2 regions of the Aliiglaciecola sp. LCG003 genome follow, and region 2 is predicted to be linked to the other one. Evidence: predicted binding sites of a transcription regulator. Region 2 holds the regulator's gene; the other holds the start of a gene.
What was found. Region 2 encodes MetJ, which represses methionine synthesis genes. Its sites were predicted from a motif close to TAGACGTCTAGACGTCTA; they were not measured.

Region 1 (9,156 bases), 540 kb from region 2:
TACGTTCACGTTCCACTCGTTGCATCAGTTGTTGAAAATACGGCTGATTCTGCTCAGCCGCTAATTCAGTTTGCCAATCGCTCACAGTCAGCCTTTTAATATACTAAACAAATGAGCTTTTAATTGTGCATAGTCATTCGGTAGTTCAGTGGATAATATCTCTTTGCCCGCGCAGTCTGCCAAGGGTTGCGGCAAGCTAATTGGCTGCCCTAAAACATTTTCAACACTTTCTCTAAACTTGGCCGGATGCGCTGTACCCAAGAAAATGCCCGTCTGTTCAGGCTCTAAATGACGAGATAACGAACGGTAGGCAATGGCCGCATGAGGCTCACTAATGTAGCCTAAATTTGCCAATTGTTTCATAGCCACTTGGGTGTAGTCTTCATCTACCGCATCACCACTTAAAATTGCCTTATCGATAAGCCCTTGCTCTATCATCGCCTCTATTCGTGGCCAATTGTTTGGTTGACTTACATCCATCGCATTAGACAAGGTAGCCACTGTGGATTTGGGCTGCCACTCTCCCGTTTTCAAATAACGAGGGACAGTGTCATTTGAGTTTGTGGCAGCAATGAAGTGCTTAACCGGTAAACCCATGACTTTTGCAATCATACCTGCGGTTAAATTGCCAAAGTTACCGCTTGGCACAGAGATGACTAGATCTTGTCTTTGAGCTTCACTGAGCTGAGAAACGGCTTCAAAGTAGTAACAAACTTGTGCAAGCAGACGACTGATGTTAATTGAATTAGCAGAATTGAGATGTAATCCAACCCGCACATCTTCATCATCAAAAGCTGATTTGACCAATTGCTGACAGGCATCAAAATCATCTTCTATGGCAACGGTATGAATATTGTCACCTAGGGTCGTAAACAGCTTTTCCTGTAACAGGCTAATTTTGCCTTTAGGATACAAAATCACTACATTGATATTTTCAATACCATGGAAGGCATGCGCTACCGCTGCACCAGTATCCCCGGAGGTCGCGGTTAATATGGTAATCGGCTGGCCTTTGGCAATAACCGATAACACCTGAGCCATAAACCGCCCACCAAAGTCTTTGAAGGCTAACGTCGGCCCGTGAAATAACTCAAGACTATAAATATTATCCGCCACTTTGACTAAGGGTGCTTCAAAGGTAAACGCCCGCTCGACTATCCCTTGGATTTCAGCCTTGGGCAATTCATCGCCAATGAGACGACTTAATATTTCGACTGAGCGCGCTACGAAAGGGAGTGCAAGTAATTCGTCTATGTTTTCAAACTTGGGAAACTGTTTTGGGAAATATAACCCTTGGTTTTTACCCAGCCCTTTCTTGACAGCTTCGGCAAAACTGGCTTTATCACTGTCATCTTTTAAATTGAACAATTCCACGTACTTATTACCTTAATTTTATGTTTCCGCTTCGTACATTGAAACGGCAATTAAGAGGCCTGGGCCCCTTGCGAATCAATCCGACAAATATGGCTAAATCCGGAGTCATTTTGAATATAGTTGTCATTTAACCAATGTTGAATAGTCTTAGCTTTGCTTAAATCATTGCAAACCGCAAATACAGTAGGGCCGGATCCAGAAATACCAAATGCCAGACCACCATTTTGCATCACAAAATCTCGACTTTGACCGAAATGGGGCAATAGTGATTTTCGATAAGGCTCAGCCAACACATCTTTCATTACAGCAGCGGCGAGATTTTCATCTTTACGGTAGCAAGCATCAACAAAAACCGCCAACTGCTGACCAAAGGTTATGGTATCTGCGATACTAATCTGCTTCGGCAAAATACGACGAGCCTCTGAAGTGGAGACACTGATACCGGAATAACACACTACCCAATACCAGTTTTCAAATACCGGCAATGAAAGGGCTATTTGATTCGAGGCGTTGTTCATCAAGGTTAGTCCGCCTACGAAGCATGGTGCGACATTATCATAGTGCACACTGCCGCTGATCTGGCCTTCCAGTTCGCCCATCATCAACAGCAACTCATGCTGTTCAAATGCGCTGTCGAAAAACTCATTTAAGCCATGTAATGCAGCCACAATAGAGCTAGCACTTGAGCCTAAGCCGCTGCCAATTGGCAAATTTTTGTATAAGGTCATGGCAACAGGTTGGGCCCTTTGTCCTTTTGATTTGAGTTTTTCAGCAAACATCTTGTAGCAATCCACCACAATATTGGTATTGGTGTCGGCTGGTAACTTATGCGCAAATGGGCCTTTCACTCGTAACTCAAAGGATTGGCTTGAGCTAACTTCCACTTCATCGCCTAAGGGAGAACCATCAATGGGAGACAACGCCGCGCCGAGCAAGTCAAAGCCGAGACTGACATTGCCTATTGACGCTGGCGCGTAGGCCTTCAACATTTTACTCATCAGTTAGATATCCTGTTTCCAAGGCATAGTGCGCAGCACATCAGCAAATACACCAGCAGCCGTCACTGTTGCACCCGCGCCATATCCTCTAATTACATAAGGGATAGGTTGATAATAATGACTGTGAATTGCAAGGGCATTCTCACCCTCTTTGACTGCATAGAGAGGATGCTTACTATCTACCGCTTTGAGTGACACTTTACACTGACCATTTTCGATGGCACCCACGTAGCGTAACACCTGACCTTTTTCTTTGGCCGCAGACACTTGGGTTTTATAGTGCTCATCTAGCTTAGGCAGGTTTTGCATAAATTGCTCAATCGAGCCGCTGGCATCAAATGAATCTGGTAATACAGATTCTATTTCGATGTCATCTAACTCTAATTCAAGATCTGCTTCTCGGGCCATAATTAATAGCTTACGTGCTACGTCCATACCGGAGAGATCATCTCGAGGGTCCGGCTCAGTAAAACCATTGTCGCGGGCAATAGTAGTTGCTTGTGAAATGCTCAGGCCTTCATCAAGTTTGCCAAATACAAATGACAGTGAACCGGATAAAATACCTTCGAAGCGTTTTAGCTCATCGCCGGCATAAATCAACTTCTGCAAGTTATCTATAACGGGTAACCCCGCCCCTACAGTAGTTTCATATAAAAATTGGCGGTTAGTTTGCTGAGCGGTGGTCCGCAAGGTTTTATAAAAGGCGATATCTCGGGTATTGGCTTTCTTATTCGGCGTCACCACATGAAAGCCTGCAAGCATAAACTCTGCATATTGGGCTGCCACAGATTCATTGCTGGTACAATCGACTATGACAGGGTTGACCAGGCTATTTTCCTGCACAAAGTCAGTAATAGTGATCAATGAAAATTGCTTTGTTGATTCTGCAAGTTGACCAGACCAACCGTTTTTCAAGTCAATACCACCAGCTTGCAATAACAGCTTTCTACTATTGGCAATACCGTAAACCTTTAAGCTGATGCCTCTTTCCATCAACGTATGCTGCTGGCGTTCCATTTGCTGTAATAATTCTTTTCCTACGTTACCGCACCCCACCAGGAAAACATCAATGGAGTGGGAGTTTGAGAAAAAATTCTGGTGAACTACCTTCACCGCTTCTTTAGCGCGATGTTTTTCAATGACTGTAGAGATAGAGCGTTCAGAAGAACCTTGTGCAATGGCCACGTTATTGACTCGTGCTTGAGCCAATGAACTGAAAAATTTCGCGGCCAATCCTTTGGAATGTCGCATGCCGTCCCCCACTAAGGTAACTATGGCTAAGTCATGCCTGACTTCGATAGGGTCTAGTAAATGATTACTTAATTCTAATGCGAATGCATCTTCTAACAAGTTCTGTGCTCGTTCCGCATCTTTACTATGGATACAAAAACTAATGCTGTATTCCGATGAAGACTGAGTAATTAGGCTGATAGATATATTGGCATTGGACATCACTTCAAAGACGCGACTGGCCATGCCCACCATGCCTTTCATGCCAGGACCTGCCACATTAAACATTGTCATGTCATCAAGGTGAGAAATACCCTTCACGCTGGTCCAAATATCACTGGACTCTTTACCAATTAAGGTGCCCGGAGCGGCTGGATTAAGGGTGTTGCGAATCAAACAAGGAATATGATGTTGGGCGATAGGTCCGATGGTTTTGGGATGAAGAACCTTGGCCCCAAAATAGGATAGTTCCATCGCTTCTTGATAGGTAAGCTTATCTAATAGAACCGCACCTTCAACTTGATTTGGGTCAGCATTGTAGACTCCATCCACATCTGTCCATATTTCACAGCAATCTGCATCTAAACAAGCAGCCAAAATAGCCGCGGAGTAATCAGAGCCGTTGCGCCCTAATGTGACTTTTTCCCCTTCTGTATTTACCGCCACAAAACCTGGCATGATGAGTACATCATCAGAACTATATTGCAGTTCAGCAAAACGCGCCTTACTTACGGCTACATCAGCAATGCTATCGAGGTAATCCCCTTCAGCAACAATATACTGAACCGGATCGATAATAATATTTTTCTGACCTAGGGCGGTGAGAATTTCACTAAACAAATTAACACTAACATATTCGCCCATACTGAGAATTTTGGCGACTATTTGGTCCGGAGCACAGCCTAACAGGCGTATACCGTCTAGGTGCTGCTTTAGGTTCTGCAAAATGCTTTGAATAAAGCTGTTGATCTTATCGGTTCGATAATTGGGAAGTTGCTTGGCAAGATCATCGGCAATACCATTTAAGGTCATTCCTAACTTTGCATACAACTCTCCGTAGTCTTCACCAGATGTAGCTTGTTCACATAACAATGACAATGCATTGGTAACACCTTTGGGAGCCGACAGAACTACCGCAGCGCCGTTTTCTTGGTGACTATCGAGACTAATATCTTTAACTCGTAAGTAGCGCTGCGCATCTGCCAGAGATGAGCCACCGAATTTCAACACCTTCATTTGTTGCTCCTATTAACTTGTTTCACGCTTATTCTTGTTGCTTTTGTTTGTAAATTCGCCTCTTTCATGGACAGCCAATCACAAAATATCAGTTTTAAATAACAAAAAAGCCCGCTGGTTTCGCGGGCTTTTTTTTAAATTTCTTTAAGCACTAGCCAGCGACAGTCCCCGAAGGGCTGGTAATCATCATCATGCCGGTGGTGCTCATTATTATTATTGCTTTCATGTCTTCAATTTGCCGTATAGACGTCTATATGTCAACCGCCTAAAAAAGAATTATTGGATTTTATTGCAAATCAAAAGCTCTAACTTATATCAACAGCGCCAAGATCAAGAGAAGATCAAGAGGGTCAGAGTAACTTGCTATCAGCACCTTTAGTTTATCTGCAAGAACGTCTGTCTCCCCCATGCACTTTTGGGGCAAGTGAGAAACCTGTTTCCAGCTCTACTTTTCGCTTAAATTGGCTGTCCCCAAGCACTTTTCCTTTATTAGTGGCATTTCTAATTGCATCTACGTTAGATTCAGCAATGTGATTTAAAAACAACGCTCGATAGGCTTTTTTTCTCTCTAACTGATTTTGTCCTAGGGCTAAATAACATGGATGTTGCGTGAGTAGTTTGATGTCTTTATCCAATCCATTGCTATGAAAGCTTGACCATGGATAACTCGCTGGGTGGTCAACCATTCTAGCCCTGACTGGATTCATTTCGATGTAGCGACTCACCAGCAAAAAATATTGCTCACTATCGATCAAGGTTGACTTGAATCGTCCTTCCCACAAAGTCCCAGTGCGCTGATAGGTTTTATTAATGTAGCGTACATAAAATCTTCCGATACCCTGCATCAATTTACTTACTGCCTTGGGAGTGCTTGGTGTCAGGAGTAGATGTACATGATTCGTCATCAGGACAAATGCATGCACGGCAACAGAATATTTTTTCGCGTAAAGGTACAGTTTGTCTAAATATACTGAATAGTCTTGCTCACTGTAGAAACAGGCTTGCCGATTATTACCTCTTTGAACAACATGTTGAGGTACATCTACTAGATTGAGTCGAGGTTGTCTTGGCATAGCAGCAATCCTTTGCTTGAGTGAACCTCATTAGCATAGCTAACTAGGCGACAGCATCAACCGTATAGCTAGAGAACTAGACCTTTAATGCCAAAGATTCAAGTTACTCTGACCCTGAGGTATCCCCACGAAATAAACAGAGAAGTAATTTAAAATAATTTGGAACATTCACGGTACTTGGTGATCAGATCAATCGCCAAACATCACTAAAGACCAATACCATGAATGAAGTTGTTATTTTGAAGAAGTTCCTTAGAGCTGTCACGCCCAAAATGCATAAAGTTAGACGAGCGTCATTAACGAGTTGTGTGAGCAGTTTGCTAAATGGAGCTAAAGCCAGTGTTACCAGCATGGGACGCGGTATTTCATCTTCAGCATATGAAAAACATCGCATTAAACAAGCGGACCGCTTGTTGTCTAATAAACACATTATTAATGAACAATTACCTATCTATCAAGCCATCTATACGCAATATACGAATGCTTCATCACGCCCTATTATTCTGATTGACTGGTCTGACTTAGATACGCATAAAGGCTGTTTTTTGCTAAGGGCTTCGGTAGCTTTTAATGGCCGAGGAGTGGCTATTTATCAAGAAGTTCATGATATGAGCACGAAAGAAAAACGGTGCACGCACAAGGCGTTTTTAGCAAAATTAAAGACGATTATCGATGACGATGCTAAACCGATAATTGTGACAGATGCTGGCTATAAAACCCCTTGGTTTAAAGAGGTCATTGCTCTGGGGTGGGACTTTGCAGGAAGAGTCCGCAAGCCTATGATGTATGTTAATCAAAAAGAAGACTGGGAGCATACCTCTGAGTTATATAAGCGAGCTACCAGTCAACCTATAGGGTTTACTAGCCATATTTGCCGCAGCCAACCTTTAGCATGTACCTTGGTGTTATTTAAAGGAAAAAGCAAAGGCCGACATAGCTTAACGCAACATAACATTGCCCGCCAATCTAAGTGTTCCAAGGTCCATGCAAGAGGTGCTACAGACCCTTGGTTAATTGCCACATCACTTCCTCGCACCAAAAGTTTAGGTAAAAAAATAGTCGCTATTTATCGACTGCGTATGCAAATTGAAGAAGAGTTTAGAGATATCAAAAGCAGTTTATTTGGATTGGGTTTTGAACACCATAAAAGCCGATATATACACCGCATTGCAGTACTCATCCTTATCGCTACACTTGCCAGTATTCTGGCCAACATTATAGGTCTAGCAATGTTCACGGCTGGTTTACACCGTCGCTATCAAGCGAACACAGTTAAGGTTAGACGAGTATTATCGTTTCACTATTTAGGATTGAGAGGCTTCGTAGATAAGCATTTCAAATTGCTCAGCGAGCAATTTGAAACTGCGGTATTAAATATCAGAACTATGATAGCAGACAATTTTAATGATTGAATATTCGTGGGGATCCCTCAGACTCTGACCCTCTTGATCCAGCGCCAAGATCAGGGGAGTCAAATCAAGAGGTTAATGCAGGCCGAATCGGTTTAGAATTTTGAGTAGTTTGTCGGCATCGACTGGCTTTTCAATAAAGTCCAATGCGCCAAGTTGTGCCACGCGCTTTTTCATTTCAGGTTGAATATCCCCAGAGACCACAATAACGAACACTTCAATACTATGCCTTTTGATTTCCTCAAGCACCCCTATACCGTCCAGTTGGGGCATGGTCAAATCTAACAGCATCAATGCAAAGTGTCTTTCTTGCAGTTTAGCCAGCGCTTCATGGCCGTTGCAGGCAAGATGCACCTCGCTGGCAAAATCATCAGGTAAGCTGCGCTTTGCCATTTTGCGTGCAATTGCTGAGTCATCACAAATTAATACAGGGAAACTCACTGGTACTCCTTTTTACCTTGTCACACATGTTGTGTTGTTTTATGGTGCAAAATATATTGTCCTGTAACCTCGGTAGCTGACAAAACCTTATGCCCGAAATTCAACAACGCGTTGCTTATCTAATTCTCACTGGCTTTGAAAAAAATTACCGCTGGTTTTGCCGCATTACCTCCGGAGCAAAATCCCGCTTTGAACAGGCTCAATGGCAAGCAGCCCAGTTTGCTGTCAAAGAGCGCATCTCAATTTATGAACAAAGCCTGTCTGATACTGTCGCTGAGCTTTACACATTAGTCAATCCACATCAACAGGTGCTGGAGTTTTGGCAGGATGTAAAACGCCACTTCGCTGCACAACTAGAGCAACACCCCCAATACGAGCTCGCAGAGACGTTTTACAATTCAGTTATTGGTCGAGTGTATAAACACAATAAAATTGACGATGACATCATGTTCATCTTGCCCAGTCGCTGTTACATCGCAGGTCAGGACCGCAGTAAAATAGTCAACAGCTTTGATACCGGCGGCACTGTGGGGTCAATGATGACCTCCATTTTATCTATCTATCGCTTTTCCCTTGAGTTTGAAAATAAAGCCTTAGATTTAGAAAACTTAGACCAAGCCTTACGTAGACGGTTAAATACTCAGCAACTGGCTATGGTGCACACAGTCGAGATTCTCAAACCAGTATTTTACCGCGGAAAGGCCGCCTATCTGATTGGCCGTATCTGTATGCCAGATGAGACAATGCCTTTTGTTATTGCATTATTGGTTAACGCAGATAATCAACTGCAAGTAGATGCACTGCTAACAGAACGCAAAGATTTGAGCGTGATTTTTGGCTTCGCCCGGGCCTATTTCATGGCTGACACTCTTTATCCAGCAGAAATTGTCGCCTTCCTACAAGAACTGATGCCGAATAAAAAAAATTTCGAGCTGTACATGGCAATCGGTCACTACAAGCACGGTAAAACCGTCTTTTACCGTAACTTCTTGCAACATATGGATAACAGCGACGACAAATTCACTATTGCACCAGGTGTGCGAGGGCTGGTGATGGCGGTCTTCCATCTTCCCTCATACGGAGTGGTGTTCAAAATCATCAAAGATGAATTTCCCGAGAGTAAGAGTGTCACCCGCGAACAAGTAAAAGAATGCTATCGATTGGTCAAAATGACCGACCGCGTGGGACGCATGGCCGATACCCATGAATATGTAAACTTCCGCTTGCCCCTAGCGCGAGTTGAACCTGAACTTCTCAAAGAGCTACAGGAAGTGGCTAGTAAAAATATTGAAGTGGTGAATGATGAATTAATCATTAAGCATCTTTATATAGAACGAAAAATGACACCGCTCAATTTATTTTTACAAAACGAAACTGACCCACAAAAAATTCATA
Region 2 (9,156 bases):
AATTGCATAGCTTAATTCGCTACGATTTAAGGTATAGAAATGGAAGTCTCGAATTCCCTCTTTAGCCAAAACCTTGACCATATCCATGGCAATACTGGCGCCTAATAGATTTCGTGTTGTTTGATCTTCTTGGTCAAGCCCATCATACATTTTGTGTAACCAACTGGGCACATGTACGTTTGTGAAGCCGGCAAAGCGTTGTAATGTTTGATAATTGGTGACCGGTAAAATGCCGGGAACTATGTCTAGGTCTATGCCTGTCGCTGCCGCTCGGTCGCGAAATCGTAAAAATACTTCGGCATCAAAAAAGAACTGACTAATTGCCTGAGTCGCACCGGCCTCCGCTTTACGTTTCAGGTTGAGTAAATCAAATTGCGCATTGGGCGCCTCAGGGTGTTTTTCAGGGTAAGCGGCTACTGATACATCAAAATCAGCCACGTCTTTTAGCAGAGCAACTAAATCGGCAGCGTACATATCTGTTTTGGTCATGCCCTGAGGTAAATCCCCCCGCAAGGCTACAATTCTGCGAATACCACTATCCCAATAGTCTTGTGCGATTTGCACTAGTTCTTCGCGACTGGCGTCTACACAGGTCAAATGAGGTACGGCGGCCACACCGGTTTCCGCCTGAATACGTTTGACCACATCATGAGTCCGATCTCGTTCACCACTATTCGCACCATAGGTAACTGACATATATGCGGGCTTTAGCGGCGCTAGACGGTTAACCGATTTCCACAGGGTTTGTTCCATTTTCTCTGTCTTGGGAGGGAAAAATTCAAAAGACACATTTATTCCACTTAATTCAGCCATTGTCTGGTTAAGCGATTCAATACCCTGGGCGTAAGACACCATGTAACACTCCAAAATTCAATATAGTAAACAATTAGCCGTTTAGACGTCTAAACTAAACTGAGTTGGCTAAGCCGTCAAGATGTTTAGACATCTAACTGACTTACGGTTAGAATTTCCGTTTATAAGAAAGATTAAAAAGAGCATCAACATGGCAGAGTGGAACGGAAAATACATACATCCCTACGCTGAACACGGTAAAAAGAGTGAGTTGGTAAAGAAAGTCACGGTCTCAATTCCACTCAAAGTGTTAAAAGTATTGACGGATGAACGCACTCGTCGTCAAGTCAACAACTTACGGCATGCAACCAATTCAGAATTATTGTGCGAGGCATTTTTGCACGCATTTAATGGCCAACCCTTGCCCGATGATGATGATCTACGCAAAGATAACCCAAATAGAATTCCAAAAGTAGCCCGTGAACTGATGGAATCAATGGGTTTGGAGATTAAAGACAGTGAGGAATAAGCTGTAAAAGGATGTTTGTCGCACACGCTCCTGCTTATAAGGGCAATCAACAAGATTCAGAGCACTGCACCATAGTCTCATAGCACCACACCCCAAAGTGGTGCAAAAACTAGTCTTATCTCGGGTAGACTTTAGCCCGAGTTGAGATTATTGAGTATTTTCAAGCTTAACTTCATACTTTGGTCATTTTAGTCCCATACTATTATCTGGCAAGTACTTTGCATTTTATATGTAGCGAGTACCCGGACTATATTTAAGGATTATTTAAATGAGCAAAACGCCACGCATTCCCCGTAACACCATGAATGATTACAGTAACGAGTGGGCGCAAAAACGCAGAGAGTATCTCACTCAACAGACCGGCACTGAATTACCTCACACAGGCCACTACTCCATCGACCCCGCAGCCCTGCCTGGCAATATTGAAAACTTTATTGGCGTGGTACAAATGCCTGTAGGTATTGCAGGTCCAATTCAGGTCAATGGTGAATACGCCAATGGTTTATTTCATGTGCCATTGGCAACCACAGAAGGTACCTTGGTAGCCAGCTATAGCCGTGGTATGCGGGTGGTCAATGAGTGTGGTGGGGTGAATACCACAGTGGTTGAACAATTTATGCAACGAGCCCCAGCGTTTATTTTTGACAATGCTAGACAGGCGAGAGACTTTGGCGCTTGGGTAGTTGAGAATTTTCAAAAAATTAAGCAAGCTGCTGAAACCACTACCAGCATCGGCAAGCTAGACCACATCATGCAGTGGTCAGTATCTAAAACACGTTACTTGCGGTTTAACTACACAACCGGTGATGCCGCAGGACAGAACATGGTGGGTAAGGCCACCTTGGCAGCTTGCGAATGGATTTGCGCGAACTACCCAGGTGGTTGTCAGTACTTACTATCTGGCAATATGGACACGGATAAAAAACACTCTCATTTAAATATGCTGCACACCCGGGGTAAACGAGTAATAGCTGAAATTGTCCTCAAAAAAGAAGTGCTTAAAAAAATAATGAAGGTGGATACCAAGATGCTAGCTAAGGCAACTGTGTTGGCCAACACGGGGGCGTTAATGGCGGGCGCTGCGTACAATGGTCCCCATTCAGCTAATGGGATTGCTTCTATATTTATTGCAACGGGTCAAGATGAAGCCAATGTTGTAGAGTCCCATGCCGGGTTACTTTCCCACGAATTATTGGACAACGGTGACTTTTACTTATCGATTACTTTGCCATCTTTGATAGTGGCGACGTATGGCGGTGGAACCGGATTACCAACTCAAAAGGAATGTCTAGAACTAATGGACTGTTACGGTAAAGGCAAAGCTAACAAGTTAGCTGAAATCGTTGCTGCCACCGTGTTGGCCGGCGATATTTCGCTTGCTTGTGCTGTGATTGGTGGGCATTGGGTCAGCAGTCATGACAAGCTTGGGCGCAATCGAGACTAATGCAAAGTTGTTGTGTGGTAAAAGCTGCTTGGTAGGGCGAGTCTTACACCCTGCCAGCAACTATTGAACCGTCATAACTTGTCTAAATAATTAGCCGGTAAGCGGTCTAGCCGTGCAACGCCAGAGGCAATCGCTGCTTGTGCTACAGCAGTCGCGACTCGCTTGCAAAGTCTCGGATCCATAGGTTTGGGAATGATGTATTTGCGGCCAAACTCCAAAGCATCGATTTGACTTGCAGCCAAGACCTCTTGCGGGACGAGTTCTTTGGCGATGGCACGAATAGCTTCTACAGCTGCAACTTTCATCTCATCATTTATGGTTGAGGCTCTGACATCAAGGGCACCACGGAAAATAAATGGGAAACATAAGACATTATTAACCTGATTAGGATAATCAGAACGGCCAGTCGCCATTATCAAGTCATCACGCACTTGATGGGCCAACTCTGGTTTTATTTCCGGATCTGGATTTGAACAAGCAAACACTACCGGATTATCGTTCATTAGTTTCAGTGTTTCAGGGGGCAGTACATCTGGTCCAGACACGCCGACGAATACATCCGCATCTTCCATTACATCCTCTAAAGTACGTTTGTCGGTATTATTGGCAAACAATAATTTGTGTGGAGTCAGATCGTCTCTTCGGGTATGGATCACACCTTTACGGTCTAGCATATAAATACGCTCTCTTTGCGCGCCACACTTAATCAATAATTCCATACAGGCAACGGCTGCAGCGCCAGCGCCCATGCACACGATAGTCACGTCGTGAATAACCTTACCTTGGATTTCCAGCGCATTAAGCATACCCGCAGCGGTCACAATGGCGGTACCGTGTTGGTCATCATGAAACACTGGGATGGAGCAACGCTTGATCAGCTCTTGTTCTATCTCGAAGCACTCCGGAGCTTTGATGTCTTCAAGATTAATTCCTCCGAATGTATCAGCAATGTTAGCAACCGTATTGATGAACTCTTCGGTTGTACGGTGCTTCACTTCGATATCAATGGAATCAATGCCAGCAAAGCGCTTGAACAATAACGCTTTTCCTTCCATGACAGGTTTGGATGCTAAAGGCCCTAAATTACCTAAGCCAAGAATGGCAGTGCCATTGGTGATGACAGCCACTAAGTTGCCTTTGCCGGTATAGGTGTATGCGGCATTAGGGTCAGCAGCAATTTCTCTGACGGGTTCCGCAACACCAGGACTGTACGCCAAGGCCAAATCGGTGACACTTTCCGCTGGCTTGGTAAGCTCTACACTGATTTTTCCCGGAACGGGTTTAGCATGATAATCCAACGCTTTTTGACGAAAATCAGACATACGTGTCTTATTCCTTAATTTGTAGGGTGAGTATGTTGTTTTTTTGTTAGTGGTTTATTGTTTTTATTTTGGCCACTGCAGGCAAATGTAACATAGGCTTAGGCCGAAGACATATCAGACAAGAGAATAAATAACATTCACCAAACGCATGTTTATCTGCCATCTTATTCAAAGTACTGATATTCAACAGTAAACAAACACTGGATGCTGTGGGCAATAATGTCAGTTTAGCTGTTTTTTAGTGTGCTGGATGGCAGAATGAGGCTGTGATTATTTAATATTTAGCAGGTATAAAAAAAGGCGCATAATGCGCCTTTTTAACAATAGATTGACTGGACTTACTTCTTGCCCAATGCACCAAAACGTTTCTTGAACTTGTCAACACGACCACCGGTGTCAACGTTACGTTGCTTACCAGTGTAGAATGGGTGACAGGCTGAGCATACGTCAAGGTTGATGTCTTTACCTAAAGTTGAACGAACAACAATTTTATTGCCACAAGAGCAAGTTGCTGTCATTTCATTGTATTCTGGATGAATATCTTGTTTCATATGGATTACCTCATTTCTGGGCCGTATCGCTATACAGCCCGAAGCTGCACACCATACGCAAATTAAATTAAATAGCGGCTTGCCGCAAAGAGGCGCGCATATTAATGTAAAGAGCGAGACGGATCAAGGAGTTTTGCTTGATTGTTAACCAAAACCATTGCTTTGATATATAAAAATAGCCGGAATAGCCAAATTTAAACCATGCCGATTTATCAAGTTGCCCTAGCGTTACCCAAACGACAACTTTTCGATTACCTGAGTGATCAAACTGATATTCAAGTAGGATGCCGCGTGCGTGTTTCTTTTGGACCACGTTCGATGGTCGGAATAGTGACCGGAACTGTCGCTAGTTCGCCGCATTTTGCCAAGTTAAAAGCTATCTCACAGTTACTTGATCAGCATCCGGTATTGGACGAGTCATTATTATCTCTGTGTCATTGGATGGCGCAATACTACCATCATCCCATTGGTGAGGTGCTGCATGCTGCCTTACCAGTTGCTTTGCGCAAAGGTGAGTCAGACCAACCAAAACCAATTGACTATTTGCGTCTATTAGATGAAAGCCAACTGGAGGTGCCAGAGGCTATTAAGCGCGCCAAAAAACAAGTCCATTTGTTTCATGCCCTCCAAGAGGGGCCGCAATCCTTGACCGGACTTAAGCAACACTTCAGCGATAGTGTGATCAAGGGCTTGGTTGATAGGGAGATTGCCAAAATAGAACCTATCGCGGCTGAGATACAGACAAATTTGTGGCTCAAACTTGAGGTTGGGGACAAGCCTACACCCAATGTGGAACAAGCACTAGCAATCACTGCGATTACCCAAACTTTGGGACGTTATGCCTGCTTTCTACTCGAGGGTATTACTGGAAGTGGTAAAACAGAAGTTTACCTACAAAGTATTGAAGAGGTGCTATTAAACAAGCAACAGGTTCTGATATTAGTTCCTGAAATTGGTTTAACCCCCCAAACGGTCAAGCGTTTTGAAAAGCGTTTTGGCCTGGAAGTCGGGGTCTTGCATTCAGGGCTCAGTGACAATGAACGTTTAGTGGTGTGGCAAAAAAGCCGACGGGGTGAAGTGGCTATTGTGATCGGCACCCGCTCCGCTATTTTCACGCCTATGCTCAATCCCGGCATGATCATCGTAGATGAAGAGCACGATTCATCATACAAGCAACAAGATGGCTTGCGTTATAACGCGCGGGATTTAGCCGTACTAAGAGCAAAAGCGCATAATGTCCCACTGGTGTTGGGATCCGCCACTCCTTGCTTGGAAACATTGAACAATGCCCTCACCAATAAATATCAGCATTTGCAACTGATTAGGCGGGCCGGCAATGCGTTGCAAGCAAAGCAAAATGTATTGGATATTACTAACCAGCCTTTGGTTGCTGGCTTAGCTCAGGGCATGCTGCAGAGGATGGAGCAACACCTCAATGCGGGCAGCCAAATCATGTTATTTGTGAATAGACGGGGCTATGCCCCTGCTTTGTTGTGCCATCATTGTGGTCATATTGAAGAGTGTAAGCGCTGTAACAAGCCTTATACGGTGCACAAAGCATTACATAAAATACAGTGTCACCACTGTGGCTCCGCCCGCTCTTTGCCTTCTTCTTGTCAATCGTGCGGCCATCATGAGTTGGTTACCCATGGCGTCGGCACCGAGCAGTTAGAGCAAAGTCTTAAAAAGCGCTTTGCGCAATTTAGTTCAGTCCGAATAGACAGTGATAGTGTGCGCGGTAAAACCAAATTGAATGATTTACTGGAAGAAATCAATCGAGGCACCCATCATATTTTGATTGGTACCCAAATCCTCTCCAAAGGACACCATTTCCCTAATGTGACCTTGGTGGTGATCCTCGATGCAGACGGAGCCTTATTTAGCGCCGATTATCGTGCCCCAGAGCATCTAGCCCAACTTATCACCCAACTCTCCGGCCGCGCTGGCCGAGCGGAAAAACCCGGGGAGATGTGGCTGCAAACCCATCAGCCAGGACATCCACTGCTGCAAGACTTAATTCACAACGGCTATGGACATTTTGCCCGTCATGCCTTGTTAGAACGTAAACACGCTGGACTACCACCATTTTGTTTTCATACACTGTTTCGAGCCGAAGCCAGTCACATTGAGTTGGCCTTCGAATTTTTGTCCCAAGTGGGGTTAATGCTGACCTGCCTAGGGGTCAAAGTTATCGGCCCAATTCCTGCCATTATGGAAAAGCGTCAGGGCCGCTATCGTATGCAGCTGTTGCTGCAAGCCAATAGCCGTTCGTTGTTAAATAAAGTCATCGCCAGTCAAGTTAATCAGATTGAGTCTTTACCTATCACGCGCAAAGTACGGTGGTCGATTGATGTCGACCCGCAAGACTTCATGTGAGATGAAATAGGCCAGCGAGGTGAACCCCCAGTTGTGTGACTCAAGTGTCAATTGCCATATCAATAAACAAGCCGCCTATGCACTTTTCATCTTGGTTTCCATAGCCTATTCGCGTTACTATTTGGCTTAACTACAATCCTGATGTCAGATAGCATCAGGTCTTAAATGTTAAACGGTTTGACATAACTTCGCACCTCAGCAGTTTGGGTAAAAAAGCAATAACATGGCTCACAAAGATTTTGTAAAACGCGGCCAAGTGCCGAAAAAAAAACCTCAATCGAAAAACGCCCCAGCGCAGGTGAAATTGCCTTGGATACGTATTGTAGTGACCGTCTTATTGGTGGTGGGATTTGTATATTTTTTATGGTCAATAAGTCGCACAGATGTTGAAATCTCTGTGCCTGAGGCTGTCGAATCAGCGACTCCTGCCACAGAGCAAGCCACCAGCACAGATGATATAGAGCCGTTACCAGACATGCCTATTGAACGTTACAGTTACCCTGAAGAATTAAAGCATGGCAATGTCGAAATTGACCGCAAAGAGCAACAAAAGTCTGAGCGTCCCTACCTTATGCAGTGTGGTTCGTTTCGCAAGCAAACTCAAGCAGATGAAATGCGCGCTAAACTGGCCATGCAAGGCCTCGAATCTCAAGTGAGACGCAGTGAAGGTAAGAATGGTCTGTGGTATCGGGTGGTCTTAGGACCTTATGACTATAAACGTGATGCCGAGGCTGATCGCCATATTATCCAAAAAGTTGGTATCGGAAGCTGTCAAATCTGGTATTGGGATCTATAACAATACTGACTATGTTTTGTCCCAAGCCGATTAAAAGCTTGAAAATTTCGCGCCACTCCCCACATATACTTCATTGAAGTGCCAGCGACCCAGTTCTAGGGTGCTGGCTTACCCTATCGAGATCAAGGAGTCGCAGTGACTACAATTGTATCAGTACGTCGCAATAATCAGGTTGTCATCGCTGGAGATGGCCAAGTTTCATTGGGCAATACCGTTATGAAAGGTAATGCTCGTAAAGTACGTAGGCTATACAACAATAAAGTAATTGCCGGTTTTGCTGGTGGCACAGCTGACGCCTTTACGCTATTCGAACGCTTCGAAAGTAAACTCGAAATGCACCAAGGGCATCTAACAAAAGCCGCAGTTGAGCTAGCCAAAGATTGGCGCACCGACCGGATGCTCAGAAAATTAGAAGCATTACTGGCGGTGGCAGACCACACAGCCTCATTCATAATTACCGGAAATGGCGATGTGGTGCAGCCAGAACAAGATCTTATTGCCATTGGTTCCGGCGGTCCTTATGCACAAGCTGCCGCAACCGCTTTGTTAGCAAATACCGATTTGTCTGCTAAAGAGATAGCTGAAAAAAGCCTGAGCATCGCGGGCGATATCTGTGTGTTTACCAATCACAGCCAAACGATCGAAACACTCGAATACTAATTTTAATCGATAGTTGCATCACCGAATTATCGATAAACATGAAACAAGGTTGAGCCTATGTCAGATATGACCCCAAGAGAAATTGTCCACGAATTGGATAAACACATTATTGGCCAGCAAGATGCTAAACGTGCCGTATCTATAGCATTACGAAATCGCTGGCGCAGAATGCAATTACAGCCTGAGTTGCGTCAGGAAGTTACGCCAAAAAATATTTTAATGATCGGTCCTACAGGTGTGGGGAAAACCGAAATTGCCCGTCGTTTAGCCAAGCTTGCCAATGCGCCTTTTATAAAAGTCGAAGCGACAAAGTTCACTGAAGTGGGCTATGTGGGCAAAGAAGTTGAAACCATTATTCGTGATTTGGCTGACATCTCAGTTAAAATGACCAAAGAACAAGAGACTCAAAAGGTTAAATATCGTGCCGAGGAAGCGGCCGAAGAACGTATCCTTGATGCTTTGTTGCCACCTCCAGAAAATGCTTGGGGTGAAAAAGAGAAAGTTGAAGATAAAGGGACTCGCCAAGCATTCCGTAAGAAATTACGCGAAGGTCAGTTGGATGACAAAGAAATCGAAATCGATGTGGCATTACCTCAGGTTGGTGTAGAAATTATGGCTCCTCCTGGGATGGAAGAGATGACTAACCAGCTTCAGGGGATGTTTCAGAATCTGTCGGGTTCACAGAA

Region 1: thrA (bifunctional aspartate kinase/homoserine dehydrogenase I) is a predicted target of MetJ. The motif match lies at 5,074-5,091, and genes of this name have one in related genera.

The regions. Positions count from the first base shown of each region.
Region 1 covers NZ_CP128185.1:3,489,782-3,498,937, forward strand. The annotation lists gene ung (uracil-DNA glycosylase) at 1-91, opposite strand, end outside; gene thrC (threonine synthase) at 88-1,374, opposite strand; gene thrB (homoserine kinase) at 1,425-2,372, opposite strand; gene thrA (bifunctional aspartate kinase/homoserine dehydrogenase I) at 2,376-4,838, opposite strand; gene QR722_RS15235 (transposase) at 5,219-5,911, opposite strand; gene QR722_RS15240 (IS4 family transposase) at 6,133-7,323, shown strand; gene QR722_RS15245 (response regulator) at 7,396-7,761, opposite strand; gene aceK (bifunctional isocitrate dehydrogenase kinase/phosphatase) at 7,851-9,156, shown strand, end outside.
Region 2 covers NZ_CP128185.1:4,032,683-4,041,838, reverse strand. The annotation lists gene metF (methylenetetrahydrofolate reductase) at 1-855, opposite strand, end outside; gene metJ (met regulon transcriptional regulator MetJ) at 1,004-1,321, shown strand; gene QR722_RS17615 (hydroxymethylglutaryl-CoA reductase) at 1,590-2,765, shown strand; gene QR722_RS17610 (malic enzyme-like NAD(P)-binding protein) at 2,837-4,087, opposite strand; gene rpmE (50S ribosomal protein L31) at 4,426-4,638, opposite strand; gene priA (primosomal protein N') at 4,840-7,014, shown strand; gene QR722_RS17595 (SPOR domain-containing protein) at 7,238-7,810, shown strand; gene hslV (ATP-dependent protease subunit HslV) at 7,946-8,470, shown strand; gene hslU (ATP-dependent protease ATPase subunit HslU) at 8,528-9,156, shown strand, end outside.